3 regions of the Pontibacillus sp. ABV4_188 genome follow, and region 1 is predicted to be linked to each of the others. Evidence: riboswitches for the same ligand, from Rfam matches in the RefSeq annotation. Region 1 holds a riboswitch; each other region holds the start of a gene.

Region 1 (7,017 bases):
CATTTAAGCTTCATGAAAGAAGCGATGCAGAAGAACAGTCGATCGGTGAGTTTACAGTTGACTTAGTTGATCCGAAATCTGAGTATACATTAGATAATGGATATCGAATTGAGCTTTATGATTACTACCCTGAATTTGAAATGAAAGATGGGGTTCCAAGCTCTTTCTCCAAATACCCGAAAGATCCTGCGTTCGTGTTCCATGTCTATCCACCAGGGCAAGAAGAGCCTGAAGTGAACTTTTTGGCGATTGGCTCTAATTTAGATCCTAGTGGAGAGAACCAATATAAAATCGGTATTACTGATTTAGAAATGCGAGATGTGACAGGATTGACCATTCGCAAAGACTATACACTGCCATTTTTAGGTATTGGTGGCGCCATTTTTATGATTGGGGTTATACAAGGAATGTATTGGAACCATAGGCGTATATGGATTCAACCTAAAGAACAAGGATTTTGGGTTGCGGGTCACACAAACAAGAACTGGTTTGGTCTTAAGAATGACTTAGAGAAAGCATTAGATGGAACTAGTGTGGAGCCACCAGAAGACCAACAGGAGTTAAAAGAGTAAACCCATGAAATATTTTGAAGGGTAAGGAGGAATAAAGTTGGAATTAAGCACAATTAGTAGTAATTTACTCTATGCATCCTTCTTTCTTTATTTAATCGCTACTTTCTTTTTCGGAGGTACGATACGGGAGAAAGATGCTCAACAGAAAGAATCTAAGGCTGGTAAGATCGGTATTACCATTACCATCGTTGGATTTGTAGCACAAATAGGCTATTTTATAACCCGTTGGATTGCTAGCCAACATGCCCCTCTAAGTAATTTATTTGAATATACGACCTTCTTTGGTATGATGCTTGTTCTCGCTTTCATCGTTATATACTTCATATACCGATTAAATGTACTAGGGCTTTTCGTATTACCAATTGCTTTATTAATCATTGCCTATGCGAGTATGTTTCCTAGTGAGATCTCGCCATTAATTCCAGCGTTAAATACACATTGGCTGTATATTCATGTTTCTACTGTTTCTCTTGGTCAAGCAATACTAGCAGTCAGTTTTGGTGCGGGTCTCTTATACTTAATTAAAACGTTAGATCAATCTGAAAAAACGAAAAAGAACGCGTGGCTAGAGTTTATTATTTATACTCTTTTTGCGGTCATTGGATTTATTGTGATCACAACCGGATTCCGCTTAGGTGGTTACGAAGTTACCTTTGAAGTTCCTGCAGAAGGAGAGGCAGTGGAAGCTAATACAGTTGATTATACATTGCTTCCTATTGTTGGACCAACAGATGGCACGATGCAAACAGATGGCGCAACCGGACCATTAATAGACGCTCCTTCTTGGATGCAAGGCGAGAAGGCAGCAAGAAAGTTAAATACAATGATTTGGTCCCTTCTAGTAGGGCTTGTCTTATACGTGTTGACGCGTCTTATATTAAGGAAGCGGGTTGCTGCAGCGATTCAACCCAAATTGACTCGGGTGAAGCCATCATTAGTAGATGAAGTTTCTTACCGTGCAGTGGCAATTGGATTCCCAGTTTTTACACTGGGAGGACTGATATTTGCAATGATTTGGGCACAAATAGCATGGAACCGTTTTTGGGGATGGGATCCAAAAGAAGTTTGGGCTCTCATTACTTGGTTGTTCTATGCAGTATTCTTACACTTACGCTTAGGTGCTGGATGGCACGGGGAGAAATCGGCGTGGCTAGCCGTTATTGGATTTGCCATAATCATGTTTAACTTAATAGCTGTTAACCTCGTGTTAGCAGGACTACATTCATATGCGTAATACACTACAAAGGCTGCTAATCTTAAGATTTGTAGCCTTTGTTGCAAATAGAAGGGAGATAGAAATATGGATCAGGGTGGAAAGATTCTCGTAGTAGATGATGAAGAACGAATCCGTCGGTTAATCCGCATGTATTTAGAGAGAGAAAATTACGAAGTTGTGGAGGCTGAAGACGGGGAAGAGGCTCTAGAGCTTGCTATTGGTGACGATTTTGATCTCATACTTTTGGATTTAATGATGCCAGGAAAAGATGGTATTGAAGTGTGTCAGGACATAAGAGAGAAAAAGGCAACTCCAATTATTATGTTGACAGCCAAAGGGGAAGAGTCAAATCGTGTCCAAGGCTTTGAAGCGGGGACTGATGATTATATCGTTAAACCTTTTAGTCCAAGAGAAGTGGTGCTTCGGGTTAAGGCTTTACTGAGGCGTTCCTCATCCACCAAATTCTTGCAAACAGAAACGGGAGCTAGAGATGTATTGGTGTTTGATCATTTAACAATTGATAATGATGCGCATAGAGTAAAAGCTGATGGGAAGGATGTTAGCTTAACACCTAAAGAGTATGAACTTCTACTTTTCCTTGCACAAGCTCCTGATAAAGTCTTTGACCGTGAGCAACTTTTGAAGGAAGTTTGGCAATACGAATTTTTTGGAGATTTGCGTACAGTCGATACACATGTGAAACGTCTCCGTGAGAAACTAAGTAAAGTATCTAAAGACGCTGCCAAGATGATCGTAACAGTATGGGGCGTAGGGTATAAATTTGAGGTAGTTGGTGACTAATGTTCTGGCGAAGTGTAGTAGGTAAGTTATGGTTTACCATACTACTTTTAGTATCATTTGTATTATTTATATTAACGGTATTATTACTTGAATTCTTTGAAAGTTACCATATTTATCAAGCTGAAAAGGAATTAATGCAAACTGCTGAAAAAGTAGAAGATATTCTTGATGAATACGAAGAGCGGTCATTAGCCCTTTCAATTGCTGAGAAGATTATTGATCCTTCAAGCAGAATTGTAGTAGCGTTTGATGAAGAAGATCAATGGATTTCTCCCACCTATAAAGAGGATGTACCCATTGTACCGATGGAGTGGTTGTACCAGGATGAGTCATTATCGACCGTGTTTGATTCAAAGGAAACGGTTATGAAAGAAGATATTATACCTGATACTGAAACACATGTCATGATTGTAGGAATCCCTCTTGCTGAGCAAGGTTCTGGTATTTTCGTCTATCAATCCCTTGCTTTTGTTGAACAAACAACTTCCCAAACGACTAAGATTATTTTCTTGGGTGCTGGGATAGCGATTATTTTAACAACGATCTTTGCGTTTTTCTTATCGACACGAATTACATCTCCTCTTATAAAAATGAGGGAGGGCGCTTTCGAGTTAGCGCGTGGGGAATTCAATACAAAAGTTCCTATCTTGACGCATGATGAAATTGGTGAACTGGCCATGGCATTTAATCGTATGGGGAGACAGTTGAAGTTTCATATAAATGCATTAAATCAAGAGAAAGAGCAGTTATCAGGAATTCTTCGGTCTATGGCTGATGGTGTTATTACTCTAAATCGAAAAGGGCATATGTTAGTCACTAACCCTCCTGCTGATCAGTTTATAGATGCTTGGTTTTATGAACATGAAAATGGATTGCCCAATCACGATCTTTTACCAGGTGAACTACAAGATATGCTTCAAGAAGTTATTACAAAAGAGAAAGAAATCATGACAGAGCTAGTGGTTCAAGGGCGTAGTTTCGTAGTAATCATGACTCCTCTATACGATAAAACATATGTGAGAGGGGCTGTTGCGGTAATTCGGGACATGACAGAAGAACGAAGGTTGGATAAACTTCGTAAAGACTTTATTGCTAATGTCTCTCATGAGCTCAGAACGCCTATTTCTATGTTACAAGGCTATAGTGAAGCCATTGTAGATGATATTGCTGAATCCAAAGAAGATAAGAATGAATTAGCCAAGATCATTTATGATGAGTCTCTCAGGATTGGAAGACTTGTCAATGAATTACTAGATCTTGCACGAATGGAAGCGGGACACATTCAACTAAATAGGGAGTTTGTTAACATTCATGATTATATTGAACGAATCGTGAAGAAATTCTCAGGATTAGCAAATGAAAAGAATATCTCGATACATGTAGAAGTAGATAATAACCTGCAGCAAGTGTATTTAGACTACGACCGTATCGAGCAGGTACTGACCAACTTGCTTGATAATGCTATTCGACACACAGAACAAGATAAACAAGTTTTTGTCAGAGTAACGGAAGAAGATGCTGTTCAATTCTCCATACACGATCAGGGTATTGGGATAGCAGATGAAGATTTACCATTTGTGTTCGAGCGTTTCTATAAGGCAGACAAGTCACGCAAGAGAAGTGGAGGAGGTAAGTCAGGAACCGGGTTAGGGCTCGCTATTGCTAAAAATATAGTAGAAGCTCATAAAGGTTCCATTTCTGTGCATAGTAAGCAAGGAGAAGGAACAACCTTCTTGTTCAAGCTTCCAAATGATTGCGAATCATGACGAACAATCTTGTTTCCTATGAAACCATCTAGAGATAAGTACTTCCTTTTCTAAAGTAACTATGCTACGATACAAACATAATATAATTTCATAATTTAACTATGGTGCTCTCATATGAGAACTGAAAAGGGAATCTGGTTGGAATCCAGAACTGTCCTCGCAACTGTACGTGTGGACGAAAGGGAAATGCCACTTTATATAATTATAAGGGAAGGCTCTCGAGTAGATCGATACACAAGTCAGTAGACCTGCCATGGTTAACCGTTTCAAAGCTTCGAGGATTGAGCGTTTGAGAGACCTATCTTGTCATTGTTTTTTAACGAGATCCGTCATGCTCAAAGACTCTTCCATTAAAAGGAAGGGTCTTTTTTCGTAACAAAAGGTCTGTCTTCGTTTCGTCTCTTCGTAATGCAACGAAACAACTACATATTTTATGGAGAGGTTGGATGAAATGAAACAAATAATGAAAATGATAATGGCGACTATATTTGTATTAGGAGGACTTGCTGCCTGTGGTCAGTCAACAGAGGATGCAAATAGTGGGGAAAGTAGTCCATCTACACAGGAACAGCAAGAACAGCTTGTAACAGTGGAAATTACAACAGATAACGGGGAAGAAGCTATAGCTGAAAAAGAAATTGAGATTGAAGACGGAGCAACTGTAATGGAAGTAATGAAAGAAAATTTTGATATAGAGACGGGAAGTAATGGAGGCTTCATTACTTCAATTGAAGGTGTAGCTCCTAAAGATGGAGAGCAGAAAGCATGGTTTTATTCCGTTAATGGAGAAGAAGCTATGGTCGGAGCAAAGGAATATACGTTAGAATCTGGAGATGCTGTTTCATTTGACTTTCACAGCTGGGAGTAACAGCGATGAACTTATATAAACTAACATTAATCTCATTGCTTGCTGCACTTGCCACCGTTGGAAGATTCTTATTTAGTTTTTACCCAAACGTTCAGCCTGTCACAGCGATTATAATTATTTGTGGTATTTGGTTAGGTCCCTTCTATTCTGTGGTGCTAGCTGTGGTGACTACGATATTATCAAATATGTTGTTAGGCATGGGGATATGGACCTTACCTCAAATAGTAAGCTGGTCATTAATTGGCCTCCTAGCAGGCTGGTTAGGAAAGTATAGGCATGTCGTGCCGATGTATGTATATGCTATATTTGCTGGTGTAAGTGGTTACTTCTTTGGATTTATGATGGCAGTTACATACGGTCAAGTAGGCAATCATTTCTTTGCCTATTGGCTAAGCAGCCTCCCGTTTGACACGTATCATGCTGTTGGTAATGTTGTATTCATGGTTGTACTCTATCCAGTATTGTCTCGTTTGTTTAAACAATATGAAAGTAAAAATATACATTCTTTTAAACACCCCAATCAGTCAATGAACTGATTGGGGTGTTTTTTGTAGTTGATTGTATTAGACTTTTTCAAGATAAAGTTAGTAATCATGAAGACTTGAAGCTGAGAGAATGTTTCCGTTAGCTTTAGTTGAGCGTAAGGTGTGCCTGGAAACCACTCGCTTTCCTGTGGGGAGCTGGTGAGCCTCCTCACGGGAGTCTCGCAGTTTCCAGGCCCGCCTTTGCCATATAAGGATAAACGAAAACATGCCATTTAGAGCGACTCCAGACCTTCTGTTGTGAAATGCGGGGCCATTCATTTTTTCAGCCAGGGCTTGCTCGGGGACTGCGAGACTCCCGCGGGAAAAGGAGCCTAGGGAAGACCCCGCAGAGAGCGAAGCGAATGAGGAGGCTTCCCAGCTCCCCGCAGGAAAGCGAGTAGTCCCCGAGCAAGCCCAAGCACTCATAAACGCAGGCGGACCTTTCCTGCTGAAATATCCAACTCTAATCCTTCCACATAAGTCCCTTATATAGAAGGGTTGTGATAGTAGCTATACTATTTAACATACACTAGATATTATTTGATTTTGGTAGGAAATGGTCTATTCAAACGCTTGGAAATAATTTATAGTATGAAACGAGTGAAACGTTTTACATATTTTTTCGACTAATGTTATGAACGGGAGGTTGACGAATGGATTCCGTATTTCAAGATCTTTATGAGAAATATCATAAAGATGTTTTTCAATTTATATTCTACATGGTAAAGAATCGGGAGCAAGCTGAAGATCTCGTTCAAGAAGTATATATTAAAGTCATGAATTCTTATGATCGATTTAAAGGGGATAGTAGTGAAAAAACATGGATGTTTTCGATAGCCCGTCATGTTACAATCGATTTCTTTCGTAAACAAAAGCGAAAAAGGAATCGGATCATGGATTTCTTTGACTGGGGGGAGCATGGTCATTTAATACAAGATGATCAGCCCATCCCTGAAGAAATTGCGTTGCAGAATGAAGAAATTCAAAAGATGTACCATTGTTTAGAAAGGTGTACGAGAGATCAAAAGACAATAATTATATTGAGGTATATTCAGTCTATGTCTATACAGGAGACTGCTGAAATTTTAGGGATGACTGTAAGTAAAGTGAAAACGACACAACATAGAGGTATGAAAGCACTTCAAACTTATATGAATGAGGAAGACGAGGAGGGGATCAGAAGTGAAACGAAATAAAAATCACAATAGTGACTCCATAAAAGATCTCCTGAAAAGTATGCCTGATGTAGAAGACCGCCAAAACTCTGAGG
Region 2 (7,017 bases), 1.4 Mb from region 1:
TCCCATTGATCCTCCCATCCTTTACGCTTCTCTTTCACGTTCTTCAACTGATCAGCTAGGGCGAAGATATCTTCTTCACTAAATCCTTCACCCGTACTCTTATTTAGCATTTGATCAATTGTTCCTATCATATCTTTGATTTCTAGCCACTGTTCATACAAAGCAGAGCGTTGCACATTTAAATAGCGCTCTACTTCCTCTTCATTTTGAAGCGTGTGTTTAATTTGCTGCGTGGACATACCCACTTCTCTTAATGACAAGATCGTTTGGAGCTTCCATAGATGGTGATCATTGTATGAGCGATAATCGTTCTCTCCTTTGTCAGGCTGAATCAATCCCTTTTCTTCATAAAAACGAATCGTTCTCGGCGTCGTATTTAAACGATTAGCGGCTTCTTTTATTTTCAAAACATATTCCCCCTTTTGTTTATAAATCTATCGTAAACCTTAACGTCACGTTAAGGTAAAGAGGTTTTTTGGAAATTTTCATTTATGTATAATGAACCTATCTATAAAAGATCGGGGTTATGTTATGAAGAAGTTCTTTTTATTTCAGATGTTTATCTTTAGCGTTGGCTTTGTACTAAATGTCCTACTTAACCATTACATTAGCCCACCATTTAATAAGGTGGACGTCATAGCTATAATGGTTGCTTCCTTAATTTTCTTTCCTTTTATAAATCAAATAGATAGGATATATAACCCCTTTATAAAGATCAATAAACGAAGTAAAATCGTTTTGTCCATATTTGCATTCCTTGCAGCCGTGATACTGGTTGGATTTGTAGAGAATGTTTGGTTTACAATTACCGGAAAAATGTTATTTGATTTGTGACAAGCTTTCTATTCTCTCCTTCAATTAGTTCTTTAAATAAAAAAGCTTGAGTATTAGTCCATATACTCAAGCTTTTGAAGGGTTAAACTTATGTACACACACGCTGGATACACCATTCATTTACGCCTTTTATTGTCCATACTTTTTAACTGTACTTCTAAAAAGATCATTTAAATCCTTTGTAACATCTACACTTCTTCTTTTGGCATTCTGCAAATAGATTTCTATTTCTTCCATTTGTTCTTCAATGAAAGCATCTACATGACAAAGTCGATGCAACTTTGTTTGACTCGGACGATGGACCTTAGTTTCTAATAGAGATCTTAATTCTTCGTTTAGACGTTTATTGTGAGCCAGCGTATCCACAGCGTACCAGATATTAATCCCAAAAAATTGACCGGATTTCATAATCATGAAACACATCAAAACGGGTCGCACTACATTGAGATATTTCTTAACCGCTACCTCCTCCCCCTGCCCCAGTTCTTTCAAATTCCGCTTTGCCATCTTGTGATAATGGTGCAGAACAGATACCTGGTTGAACGCTTTCTGAGTGATGTCCCTTAATGCATTCATAAACGCTCCATCCTCCTCATAAACAACGTCAGAATGAAGCCACTCAAGAACCGAAGGATTTGACTTTCTGAGTAGGTTGAGCGCCTTTCGTAATTCCCACCCGCTGACATCCAATTGCTCTGATATCGGCTTTTCAATGACGTCGCGCTTCTGATCAATAGATACATACCAATTAAGCGGATGTACATAAATAAATCGCACATCATAATCACTCGCTTCGTTCTGAAGCCCATACGCCCGGCTACCCGCCTCACACGCGTACAACACCTTCACCCCATACTCCCTCTCAATCTCCCTTAACTTTTCATCCACCATATAAACATCCCCCTCATCACTGCACAACACTAAAGAGTGAAAGGGTGCCAGACACCCTTCATCGCTCTAAAGCAACAGCGCGTGCCAGACACCCTTTATTCTGCTAAAGGATGTCTGGCACGGTTTTGTTTGTTATGGTTTAGTGTACCATGTTAGAGGTCATCGAATCCGTTGTCTTGGTAGTGAACTTTGGTGTACTGGCGTGATTTCTGTTCGAAGAAGTCTGATTTTCCGCTGTTGACGTCTTGATAGGCTTTTATCCATTTAAGAGGATTTTTGGAATAGCCATCAAATGGTTTCTCGGCACCGAGTTCTTTGCACCGTTTATTGGCCATGAATTTGATATAGTCCTCAACTTCTTGCATCGATAAACCTTCAAAGTCATCACCGATAATGTAGCGCCCCCATTTAATTTCAAGGTCGGCAGCTTCTTTAAATGTATCCGTCACAAACTGCATCAATTCACCGGTATTATATTCAGGATTTTCAGCGATCACTTCTTTAAATATATGCTCAAATAAATTAACGTGGATCTGTTCATCTCGGTTAATATAATTAATCATCGTACTCGTTGAAACCATCTTTTGATTACGAGCTAAATTATAAAAGAAAGCGAACCCTGCATAGAAGAACAGGCCTTCTAATACCACGTCATACACAATCGACTTTAAGAATGACTCAACCGATTCCTCTTCGACAAAGTCTCTGTACCCTTCTGCAATGAATGCATTTCTTTCTAGCAGGACTTCATCATGCTTCCAGTATTCAAAGATGGCATCTTGTTCTTGCTTATCAACAAGTGAAGATAATACATAGGAATAGGATTGATTATGAACAACTTCCTGAAAGGAGAGCACCTGCATAAGAGCTGTTAAACTGGAGTCTGTTAAATAATCAGCTACTTTCCCGCTGTAATCAGTCTGAATCGAATCCAAAAAGGCTAGAAGTCCAATAATCTTCTTGAACGTATCCTGCTCTTGATCACTCAGTTCGTCCCATTGCCTCAGGTCGTTCGCCATATTGATTTCATTTGGGATCCAGAAATTTGCTAGCATATTTTTATACATTGGATAGGCCCAGCTGAATCGTACATCATCCCAGTTTAATACGTTTGAACTTCTCCCGTTTATAATGCCCGTTGAACGATTGGGAGCATCAATGTCATATAGGTTTCTCTTCTGTAATTGAGTCTTCATGCTTTTTCCCTCCTTAAGATGAACAGCTTTCACAGTCTTCAAGATCCTCTGTACTTGTCGAACGCATATAATACGTCGTTTTACATTTCTCTCTCCAAGCTGTTAGATGCATGTCTAGTAGCTCCTTCGCTTGAACTGTGTTCTTCACGTACATATTAAACGAAATCGATTGGTCAATATGACGCTGTCGGGCAGCGTTTTGACGAATGCTCCATTTCTGATCGATTTCGTACGCAGATTTATAAAACCAATAAGTAGTCGGTGTTAAGTCAGGTGCCGTGACGGGAATCTTATAATCTTTCTTTTCTTCCGAGTAAAATTTCTGGAAGATTGGATCAATACTCGCTGTACTACCCGCAATTAAAGAAGTCGAGGAGTTTGGCGCAACCGCCATCAGATACCCATTTCGTACGCCATCTTGTTGAACCCCATCCTTTAAAGCCGTCCATTCTTCATTGTCATACCCTCGCTCCGTAAAGTAATCGCCCGTTTGCCACTTCGACCCTTCAAAGTAAGGATAAGCCCCTTTCTCTCGCGCCAGCTCATGACTGGCTTGAATGGTAAGATACGCAATCTTTTCATATAACGAGTCAGCGTACTGAACAGCCTCTTCTGACTCCCAGCGAATCCCTTGTACAGCGAGAAGGTGATGCCATCCGAAGGTTCCAAGTCCAATCCCCCGATAGCGCTGATTCGTGAGCTGTGCTTGTAAGACAGGGATGTTGTTCAGCTCGATGACGTTATCGAGCATACGCACCTGAATCGGGATCAAGCGTTCAAGTGCCTCATCTGGGACAGATTTACCAAGGTTAATACTCGATAGATTACAGACAACAAAATCCCCAGCATCTTTCACAGTGATAATTTGACCATCCTCCGTGTAGTGCTCTTTCACCGTTGTTGCACTTTGATTTTGCGTAATTTCCGTACATAGATTCGTGCAGTACACCATTCCTTTATGGCTATTGGCATTCTTACGGTTCACTTCATCACGGTAAAACATAAACGGTGTACCTGTTTCGAGCTGTGAGACCATAATCCGTTTCATAATGTCGATTGCCGGAACCTTCTTTTTCTCTAAACGAGGTTCATTCACACAATCCCAATACTTCTCTCGAAAGCTGCCATCACCTTCTTTTTCATCATAATAGTCTTCTAAACTATAGCCCATCACCGTCCGTACTTCATGAGGGTCGAACAAATACCAATCTTCCCGGTTCTCTACCGCCTCCATAAATAAATCGGGTAATGTGACGCCCGTAAATAAATCGTGGGTACGCTGACGGTCGTCCCCGTTATTCAACTTGGCATCTAGGAAAGAGAAGATATCACGGTGCCAGATATCTAAGTACACAGCAATGGCACCCTGGCGTTGTCCAAGCTGATCGACACTTACGGCCGTATTATTCAGCTGCTTCATCCAAGGGATTACACCCGAACTTACACCTTTAAAGCCTTTAATATCACTGCCTCGAGAGCGAATTTTTCCGAGGTAAACACCTAGTCCTCCTCCACTTTTCGATAGATTGGCAATGTCTGTATTACTGTCAAATATGCCTTGCAAACTATCATCGACTGTATCTATAAAGCAACTCGATAACTGCCCGTAGCTTTTCCCTGCGTTAGCAAGCGTCGGTGTCGCCACGGTCATATACAAATGACTGAGCGCCCAATAGGCTTCTTTTACAAGAGGAAGACGGTGATTCGTATCTTCTTCCGCCATGAGCGTCATCGCAATAATCATAAATCGTTCTTGTGGAAGCTCGTATAAGCGCCCATCATGATCTGTTGCCAAGTACCGGTCGGCCAGTGTTTTCAACCCAATGTAGGTGAAGAACGTGTCACGCTCTGGAACGATTTCACTTCCTAATTGTTCAACCTCTTCTTTCGTATAACTTGTTAACAGACGTTCACTGTAAATACCTTTTGTATGTAGCGACTGAATAAGAGAATAAAAGTCGGGATAGTCTTCTTCCTTTGTATGGTGGCGATGAAGAGCAGCTTGTTCATACAAATAGTGAGCATAAATTCGCGCACATACAAATGTCCAATCCGGCTCTTCTTCATCCATTTGGTCCAACCCTTTTAAGATCAACTCGTTGTAAAGTTGATGATAGGATTCAATCCTTTTGGTTTGGATCAACTGATCGGCAAGCCTACCTAATCTCTCTACTTCAAGATGTGGATACTCTTTATGCGCCTCTTCTAAAACAGCGTAAATCCCCGTACTTTTTTGAACGATTGTCATGTGATAACCTCCTCTAAAATAAAAAAACCCGTTCCTCTTCCATTTGGGAAAGAGAAACGGATCAAACGACAGGACAACAAGATGAACCAACGTCAGGCTCATCCGGCTGAGGCTATCGTTTCATCTTCTCAATCCCCGAAGAAAAAGAAACTTTTAGCGAGGGCAGGCAGGTCTCCTGACTCGTGCATCGTCCTACTCTGAGCCCTTCCCATGCATATTTCGCACAGTGGAATGTCTCATTTCGTCCACACTTACAGTTGCGGGGACAGTTCTGGGCTTTCACCAGATTCCCTTTCAAGCCTTGAATAGGCACCTTGCAACTCGCTCATATATCAATATATAGTGTTTTATTAATTTTTAATCATATATCTTGTGTATATCGTAATAGATTTCTTTTATAAAATCAAGTCTTGAAGTTTATGTAGATTAGTAGTAATCGTTTATTTTCAAAATCTTTTACAAATAAACTCCCCTTCACATATAATGAGAAAAAGCAATTGGATTAAGGGAGGTCGTTACATTTGCTTTACAGACCTAGAAAACCTGTGGTTCAGAAAGATCTTTCACCAGAAGAACAAGAGTACTTAGAAAGTCTCCCACAACAAAACCACTTGGGTATTCTGGCCATGTTTTTTGGAGGGATTGGCTTTTTATTTGGCTCATTTTATATCTCTATTCCTATTGCCGCGTTAGTATATAGCATCATTACAGTCCGCACGTTTGACCGCCAAAAACACGATAACCCATGGCCATTCTTTATAGGGGTTGCCTTAAGTACGATCGGCATCGTCCTCCACATTTTCAAATACACCCAGCCTATGATATAGATCCTACATAACAATAAATTCAGTTATTCTTCACATCAAAAAACCTGCTCCATATAGGGCAGGTTTTTTGGGTTTTATTTCCCTTTTGTTTTAAACCAGTTCACACAAAGAACAATCAACAATAGAGCCGCAAATCCACCCGTAATAAATTTAATAAGAGCACTGTCTTGATATTGATAGACCGCCACGTACCCCCAAACAAAAACGAGAGGAAACAAGTAATCTTTTTGCAAAAAGTGAAAAGCCAGTGCAATGAGGCCTCCGGCTGTGAGCATAATGACTGCCCACCCAAGCTCCCCGATAGAAAGGATCTCCTCAATTCCATTCCCTTTTACCGCTACAAAAGCTGCAACAATGGTCGCGATTGATGTCCACCCTAAATAGATTGAGAAGGGAATGCGATATTGAGTCGATGATAAACCTAACCCTTGAATAATCGTATACACCACACAAAGCGTAAGTAGTGACAAGGCAATAAACAGGATCGAAGGGTTTGTACCCACTACGACTGATGTCCCCGATAAGATCATACTAATCGGAAACCAAAGACCAATGCCCTTCACGACTCGATCCAATTCTTCGTCTGCAAAAAAAGATTTCACAACAAACCATAGCAGCAACAAGTAAATAAGTCCCCAAATCGAAAAGGCATACGGCGCGGGCATAACATAGACTTGTTCCATGTCCCCACCCATAAAGTCCGCAATGAAAACCGAAGTGACAATTAAATAAACAAAACTAGCCAGGTTAAACAATTTAAGTACTAGTGCATTCATGATGCGTGTTCTCCCCTCTCGTATGTGTATATATACTTCCACTCAAGAAGTACAAAATGGACAACTAGTACAGTGTATGTAAGAACGGAGAGTAACATCCATACATTTTCACTAGTATTTAACATCTGACTAAAGCGTAGTGCAGAAGAGGCATTCATTCTATACAAAAAAAGCATGGTCCCAATAATGACTGGGACCATGCTTTTCATCTATCCGGACACAGGGCGTTCTTCTGCTGCGGGAGG
Region 3 (7,017 bases), 940 kb from region 1:
TGAAAAAGAGGTTCCTTTTGCAGGAACCTCTTTTAAAACTTCACCCCATAATGTGGTAACCAGAATCCACATATATAATTTCTCCTGTTACTCCTCTGGACAAATGACTTAGCAAGGAAAGGGTCATATCACCCACTTCTTCTTGCGTGACATTTCTTTTTAGAGGGGACTCCTCTTCAATCTTATGTAAGATATCATTGAAAGATGGCACACCTTTAGCAGCAAGGGTACGGATTGCTCCAGCAGAAACAGCATTTACTCGAATGTTAGACCCACCTAAGTCTGATGCCAAATATTTCACAGTTGCTTCTAGAGAGGCTTTCGCAACACCCATCACGTTATACCCCTTAACCACCCTTTCTGCCCCTAAGTAACTCATGGCAATAATAGAACCTCCATCTGTCATAAAAGGCTGACTCGCCTTTGCAACAGCAATCATAGAGTATGCACTTGTATCTTGAGCAAACGCATAGCCACTTCGACTTGTTTCAAGGAAAGTTCCTTTTAAATCTTCTGAGTGAGCAAACGCGATGGAATGAACTATACCATGAATGGTCCCGACCTGCTCTCCAATACTTCGAAACGCTTGATCAATGCTTTCATCATTATTTATATCACACTCCACGATGTGAGTTGCTTCTAACTTCTGATCACTAAGCATTTTGACTAATTTTTTATACGAACGTTCTTTTCGATAAGTAAAAATGACATTAGCACCAGCGTTAAAAAGTGACTTTGCAACTCCCCACGCAATACTACGCTCATTTGCTACACCCATTACAACAAAGTTTTTGTCTTTAACTTTTAATAAGTCATTCATCACATTCGCTCCTATTTTTATCTATTTTAGGCTTCAAGAGCCGAAACGCGGAAGTAAGGGAAAACCCAATTCTTAACATATAAGCGTAAAACAATGAAAGCTCATTTCAAACTTTCTTTAGTTGCTTATATTGTATCCTCCCTCACCGTTTAATTATGTTCTATAATTTTCCTATAATTCTATTAAACTAGCAAGTCTATCAGCCAAAAAGTAAAAGCGCTTTCTTTATTTAAAGAAAAGCGCTTTTCCCATTCCTCTAAGCACGAGGACATTCTCTCTAGTATGAGCATTTAACAATCCTACTTTATAATAAATAAGAGCCCTAAAGGAATGATCCCCTGGGCTCTAGTCAACTACTTATAAGCTTTTAAGCTTCTCTACCACTTCAGAAGGTTCCACACGGTCTTTGTAATCAGCTTTTGTATATTCGTAAGCGATTGTTCCGTCTTGTTGGATGATATAGGTAGCAGAAACCGGAAGAGTCCAATTATCATCTCCGTTATGCTTATCTACCTGAAGACCTTTCTCTTTATATACATCTACAAGATAGTCAGGAAGCTGGTAAACTAAATTAAATTGATTAGCCACTTTATTACCTTCATCACTTAAAACATGGTATTGCAGGTCATTTTTCTCTGCAGTAGACAGAGAGTGATCTGGCGTTTCAGGGCTGATCGCAATTAACTGTGCCCCTTCACCATGAATCTCCTCAATTAATTGTTGATAAGCACGAAGCTCCATATTACAGTATGGGCACCATCCTCCACGATAGAAAGTAACAATTGCAGGACCGGATTGGAGTTGCTGGTAAAGATCTACAGAATCTCCTTTAGCATCTGGCAAAGTAAACTCTGGAGCTTTTTCTCCTACACGTAAACCTTTTCCTTGGTTCGAAGATTCAAGTTCGTCAATAGCGCTTTGCATTTTATCTTGAGTATCTTGTGATGCATTGGCTTTAAATTTTTCAATATATTCATTGTATTGTTCTTGCATATTTGTCTTCATTAAAAATCTCTCCTTTAAACCGTTTAGGCTAAGACGCCCAATTAAAGTATAAAGGAAACCACTACTAGACCAAAACAATTTGCATAACTATCCACTCTTAGGTTGAATATTAGGAAAAACAATCCCCACCAAGATTATAGCAACCCCGCACCATTGAATCATGGTAACGTGCTCATTAAGAATCAACATGGACAATAGTACGGCAACAGGTAATTCAGCAGAACCAAGGATGCTACCAAGTGCTGAACCGATTTTTGGCATACCATAAGCAAATAGCAAAGGAGGAATCACAACCCCAAAAAGACCAAGTAAGATCCCTAAATGACCGAAAGATGCAATCACAGTTGGATCTAGGCTTTTACTAAGAACCGGAGAAAAAATCACAACAACGATTATCATACTTCCTGTAACCATATAATAGCTTCTCTGGATAGGAGGAAGTTTAGGCAGAACAGTAGCGTTAGTGAGTATAAATAAAGCAAAAGAAACCGCCGCCAGTAAACCATATATAATCCCAATCACACTCACTCCTGCACTCTCTCCGCTTATTACTCCGCTCGCTAAAATCGTTCCAATCATTAAAATGAGCACACTAAAGGTCGTGACCTTATCAGGAATCTTCCTATAGAGCAAGAATTCTAGTAAAAATCCAATCCAAACAAACTGAAAAAGTAAAATGATGGCGAGCGATGCTTCTGTAGTAACTAGAGAGAGGTAATAAAACACACCAACCAAGCCTGTAGGTATACCTGCAAGCATAAGTTTGATTTTATCTTTTAGTCCGATTTTTTGTTTCCTTTTCGTAAAGAAAACACATACGAATAAAACGGACCAACCAATTAGGAATTGTCCCACAGTAACTAGCGATGTGTCTGCACCGGTTCTATATGCAAGCTTTACTAACGTTGATAACACTCCATACGAACATGCTCCAATAAAAACAGCGATGATATACCGCATTGCTTACTACACCTTCCTTAACTAAAAGATGCACAACCACCTCATTCATGGGGTTGTGCATTTAATAGTAGACTTTATTCCATTGCTCCAGTGACATCATATGGAGTCAAATCAATACCTGATGGACGGCTTAATGCAAGGTTAGCCAATTCAGAACCAAGATAAGGACCACTTGTTAGTCCAGAAGCACCCAAGCCGTTGGCAACAAGTAGGTTATCAAATCCTGGAACATTACCGATGACAGGAAGAAACCCTGGCGTATAAGGGCGAAACCCTACACGGCTCTCAACAAATGTTCCGCTCTTTAAACCAGGCGCGATTGGTAATAACTGCGAGAAAATATCATGAAGTCCACCTGCTGTGACATGAATGTCAAAGTCTTCATTTTCTTCATGAGTTGCCCCTATTACAATCCTCCCGGCCTCAAAAGGAAGAACATATTTATTTGTAGGAGGCATAATAACAGGCCACTCACTTGTATTGGTTTCCGGTAGAGAAAGATGTGCAATCTGAGCTTTTTGAGAAGAGACTAGGAATTGGACGCCAAGAGGCTCTAGCATTTCTTTAGACCAGGCTCCACCGGTCACAATCACTTTCTCTCCAGATAAAAAATCACCATCAACATTGACACCTGTTACACTCCCACCTTTAAAGGAAAGAGTGGCATCTCCATACAAGATACGTGCCCCATGTTTTTGCGCTCCATTTATCAACGCGTTTCTAAGCGCCCTTCCATCCACTCGAGCTCCTCCGCTAACATAAACAGCTGCATACTCTAAAGAGATAGGAGGAAACATTGCTTTCGTCTCCTCATGAGTCAATTTCTTAATTTCTCCTATTTCTGGTGCATCCTCGCGACGTTTTTCAGCGAGCGCAACGATTTTATCAAGCTTTGCATCTTCCGTATGAAGCTTTAGTGCACCCACACGCTTATATCCTGTTTCTGTTTGCCCATCTCTTTCAAGTTCCTGAACCAATTCAGGGTAATACCGAGCACCATTTTTCACTAGCTGATACCAAGCTTTGTTCCTTCGCTGAGAAAGCCAGGGACAAACCATACCTGCTGCAGCATCTGTAGCCTGGCCTGCGTCTTGGCGATCAACCACCGTCACCGGGACTCCTTTTTTAGCTAAATGATAAGCAGTGGAAGCCCCCATAATACCCGAACCAACTACTATATATGACTTCATAATAACACCTATTCCTTCATTTCTTTGTACGCTGTCATTTTACAAGATAATAACCTCAGACTCAATTTCCCACCAATCGACATATTTCCCGGGTAATTTATGAAATGATTAACGAATAGCTGACCGCTTTTTCCGATTCTCTTTCCGAGCAGGTGCCGTTTCGTATAACCGTTTCTCTTCCTGGGTTTCAGCCAAGATAGGTGGAACTAAAACAGGCTTTCCGTCACCATTAACAGCAACCATGGTCAAAAACGATTCTGTCGTTAAGGTTTCTTCGTTCTTAAGTAGATTGTGTGCTTTAACCTTAACATAGACCTCCATAGACGAATTCCCTGTGTAGGTTACGCATGCTTCTAAAGAAAGCGAATCCCCTACCTTTGCTGATGAAAGAAAGTCTACAGAATCAATAGACGCTGTTACTACAGCACAATTAGAATGTTTCATAGCAGTAAGGGCAGCAACCTCATCAATATACGCTAAAATCTTTCCTCCAAAAATAGTGTCTAGGTGATTCGTATCTGGTGGTAACACCAACCTCGTTTGGATAATCCTTGAGTGACTAACTGTTCTTGCTTTCATCCATAACTCCTCCCCTGTAACATCAGTAAAAAGAACACACATGGAGATCCTACACATTATTTCAACGGATGAATTTGAGAATAAAAAAACACCTTCTATAAAGAAGATGTATAAAAAACGCTCAAATAAACTCAGAAATTATCTGAGTTTAACTTAATGTCACATCCTCCTATTACCCGTAGGATTAATTACCTTGCTTTATGGCAGGTCTCCTGACTTTGATTCAACAACTCTTCAGCCCTTCCCGACCTCACAAAAAATCAGTGGATAATCTGAAGCATCTCATCATTACAGTGGCGGGAACCGTGCTGGACTTTCACCAGCTTCCCTTTTCAACTTTTCTGTCACCATAAAGCGCGTATTCAATTTTCCCCATTATACCATAAAATACATATGAAAAATCCATCAGATTACCGGCGTATACTTGCCCTTTTCTATCTCATTCTAAAAATATTAGAAGTATTCATTGCGCCCTGAACTTTTTTCCAATCGCAATATACTTTAAAATGGTTATTGACACCCCCTCATGTTCATGATAAAAATTGAATAACATAATATGAACGAATTGCTTTGAAGGAAAGTAAGTAACTCCTCTGTCCCTGTCTCAGAGAGCTGATGAGTGGTGTGAAATCGGTACAAACAGAGAGAGCGAATTTCATTTCTAGAGCTTCTATGCGTGAGCCATGGACGGTGACGACCGTTATACGTGTAAAGTCATGAAACATTCGTTTCATAACTAGGGTGGTACCGCGATAAAAGTCGCCCCTACATTTTGTAGGGGCGACTTTTTTGTTTTATAAAATTATACGTTTGAGAGGAAGATGAGAATGAGTCAGCAAGAACAATGGTCTTCAAAGATTGGATTTATTTTAGCAGCAGCCGGGTCCGCAATAGGACTTGGAGCTATATGGAAATTCCCCTATATTGCAGGACAAAACGGCGGAGGGGCTTTTTTCATCACTTTTATCGCTTTTACGATTTTATTAGGATTACCATTATTGTTGGCGGAGTTTTCCATAGGACGTACAGCGCAAAATAACGCCGTTGACTCTTATCGCACCATCGCGAAAGGTACAAAGTGGCACTACGTTGGGATATTAGGGATGGTCACTTCTTTTATTCTATTATCTTTTTATAGCGTCGTTGGCGGATGGATTGTTATTTATCTATTGAAGACTATAACCGGAGGTATGTCAGGACTTTCTTCACCTCAATATGGAGAAGTGTTTGGTCAAACGATATCGAATCCTCTACTTAGCATTAGCGTCCAGCTCTTATTTATTTTAATTACAATACTTGTTGTTTCAAGAGGAGTTCAAAAGGGAATTGAGAAAGCTAGTCGTATCATGATGCCTGCTCTATTCGTATTATTCTTAATATTAGTGGCAAGATCTTTAACTTTAGAAGGTGCAGGAGAAGGAATTGCTTTCCTCCTTCAACCAGATTTCTCAAAAGTAACATCCCAAACGGTATTAGAAGCAATGGGACAATCATTCTTCACATTAAGCGTAGGGGTTTCTGTAATGGTTACTTACAGCTCCTATCTTCCTAAAAATCAAAGTCTACCTAAGGCAGCTTCATCAATAGTAGGAATTAATATATTAATCGTTTTATTAGCAGGTTTGGCCATTTTCCCTGCCGTCTTTTCTTTCGGACTTGAACCAGGCTCTGGCCCTGTACTTCTATTTAACGTTCTCCCTACAGTGTTCAGTCAAATGCCTTTAGGAATGGGCTTTTTTACAGCCTTTTTACTTTTATTCTTATTTGCCGCTTTAACCTCTGCCTTTTCCATGCTAGAGATTATTGTGTCTGTTCTATCAAAAGGGAATGAAAGATTACGTCAGAAATATGCGTGGATCATAGGTCTATCCATCTTTATTGTGGGTATCCCTTCCGCATTATCATTCGGCGTTCTCGGAGATGTAACACTATGGGACAAAACCATTTTCGATCTGGCCGATTATGCAGTCAGCAATATATTAATGCCTACAGGAGCATTGTTAATCTCTATCTTTGTCCCCTTAAAAATGAAGAAATCTGACCTTTATGAAGAATTAAAGAGAGGGAGCACCCTAAAAAGAGCGATCTTTAATGTATGGTATTCCTTAATACGTTATGTAGCTCCTATCCTGATCATCGCCGTTATGATTGATGTTATAACTGGATAATTTCTGAATAGTATAAAAGATCTATTTTTTTACTATTCAGAGCGACTACAACAGGCTTCAGTTAATATGAACTAATGAAAATACATCATGTGAGCTTTCCTAACATTTAACTTTGTGTTAGAATTCCTTACATGATAAATAAAAGGTTATGCATTCCTAACTATGAATGCTAGTAATCTACTACAAACTATTAAGGCGAGGGTATTAAATGACTTTTACTAAAGAATCCATTAAGCAAGAAGTTCACGACAAAGGCGTAGAATTTATTCGACTTGAATTCACAGACATGCTTGGA

The links. A riboswitch is a leader RNA that binds a small molecule or an ion and turns the genes downstream of it on or off. The one in region 1 is predicted to bind cobalamin.
Region 2: it holds a riboswitch for cobalamin, as region 1 does, so the genes downstream of both, ACYX4O_RS03785 (ribonucleoside-diphosphate reductase subunit alpha) here and ACYX4O_RS11285 (DUF4430 domain-containing protein) in region 1, are expected to answer to the same signal.
Region 3: it holds a riboswitch for cobalamin, as region 1 does, so the genes downstream of both, ACYX4O_RS16110 (acyl-CoA thioesterase) here and ACYX4O_RS11285 (DUF4430 domain-containing protein) in region 1, are expected to answer to the same signal.

The regions. Positions count from the first base shown of each region.
Region 1 covers NZ_CM149975.1:2,197,038-2,204,054, reverse strand. Annotated here, with positions in the region: gene resB (cytochrome c biogenesis protein ResB) at 1-572, shown strand, start outside; gene ccsB (c-type cytochrome biogenesis protein CcsB) at 610-1,806, shown strand; gene ACYX4O_RS11295 (response regulator) at 1,873-2,589, shown strand; gene ACYX4O_RS11290 (ATP-binding protein) at 2,589-4,355, shown strand; cobalamin riboswitch at 4,441-4,625, shown strand; gene ACYX4O_RS11285 (DUF4430 domain-containing protein) at 4,807-5,223, shown strand; gene ACYX4O_RS11280 (ECF transporter S component) at 5,229-5,759, shown strand; gene sigX (RNA polymerase sigma factor SigX) at 6,401-6,943, shown strand; gene ACYX4O_RS11270 (hypothetical protein) at 6,930-7,017, shown strand, end outside.
Region 2 covers NZ_CM149975.1:748,071-755,087, reverse strand. Annotated here, with positions in the region: gene ACYX4O_RS03805 (MerR family transcriptional regulator) at 1-407, opposite strand, end outside; gene ACYX4O_RS03800 (hypothetical protein) at 499-834, shown strand; gene ACYX4O_RS03795 (nucleotidyltransferase domain-containing protein) at 964-1,725, opposite strand; gene ACYX4O_RS03790 (ribonucleotide-diphosphate reductase subunit beta) at 1,878-2,921, opposite strand; gene ACYX4O_RS03785 (ribonucleoside-diphosphate reductase subunit alpha) at 2,935-5,169, opposite strand; cobalamin riboswitch at 5,318-5,501, opposite strand; gene ACYX4O_RS03780 (cell division protein FtsK) at 5,715-5,996, shown strand; gene ACYX4O_RS03775 (hypothetical protein) at 6,071-6,772, opposite strand; gene dat (D-amino-acid transaminase) at 6,982-7,017, opposite strand, start outside.
Region 3 covers NZ_CM149975.1:3,136,173-3,143,189, forward strand. Annotated here, with positions in the region: gene fabI (enoyl-ACP reductase FabI) at 41-820, opposite strand; gene ACYX4O_RS16095 (peroxiredoxin-like family protein) at 1,178-1,825, opposite strand; gene ACYX4O_RS16100 (EamA family transporter) at 1,913-2,785, opposite strand; gene ACYX4O_RS16105 (NAD(P)/FAD-dependent oxidoreductase) at 2,860-3,975, opposite strand; gene ACYX4O_RS16110 (acyl-CoA thioesterase) at 4,084-4,554, opposite strand; cobalamin riboswitch at 4,740-4,921, opposite strand; T-box leader at 5,116-5,324, shown strand; gene ACYX4O_RS16115 (sodium-dependent transporter) at 5,382-6,722, shown strand; gene glnA (type I glutamate--ammonia ligase) at 6,931-7,017, shown strand, end outside.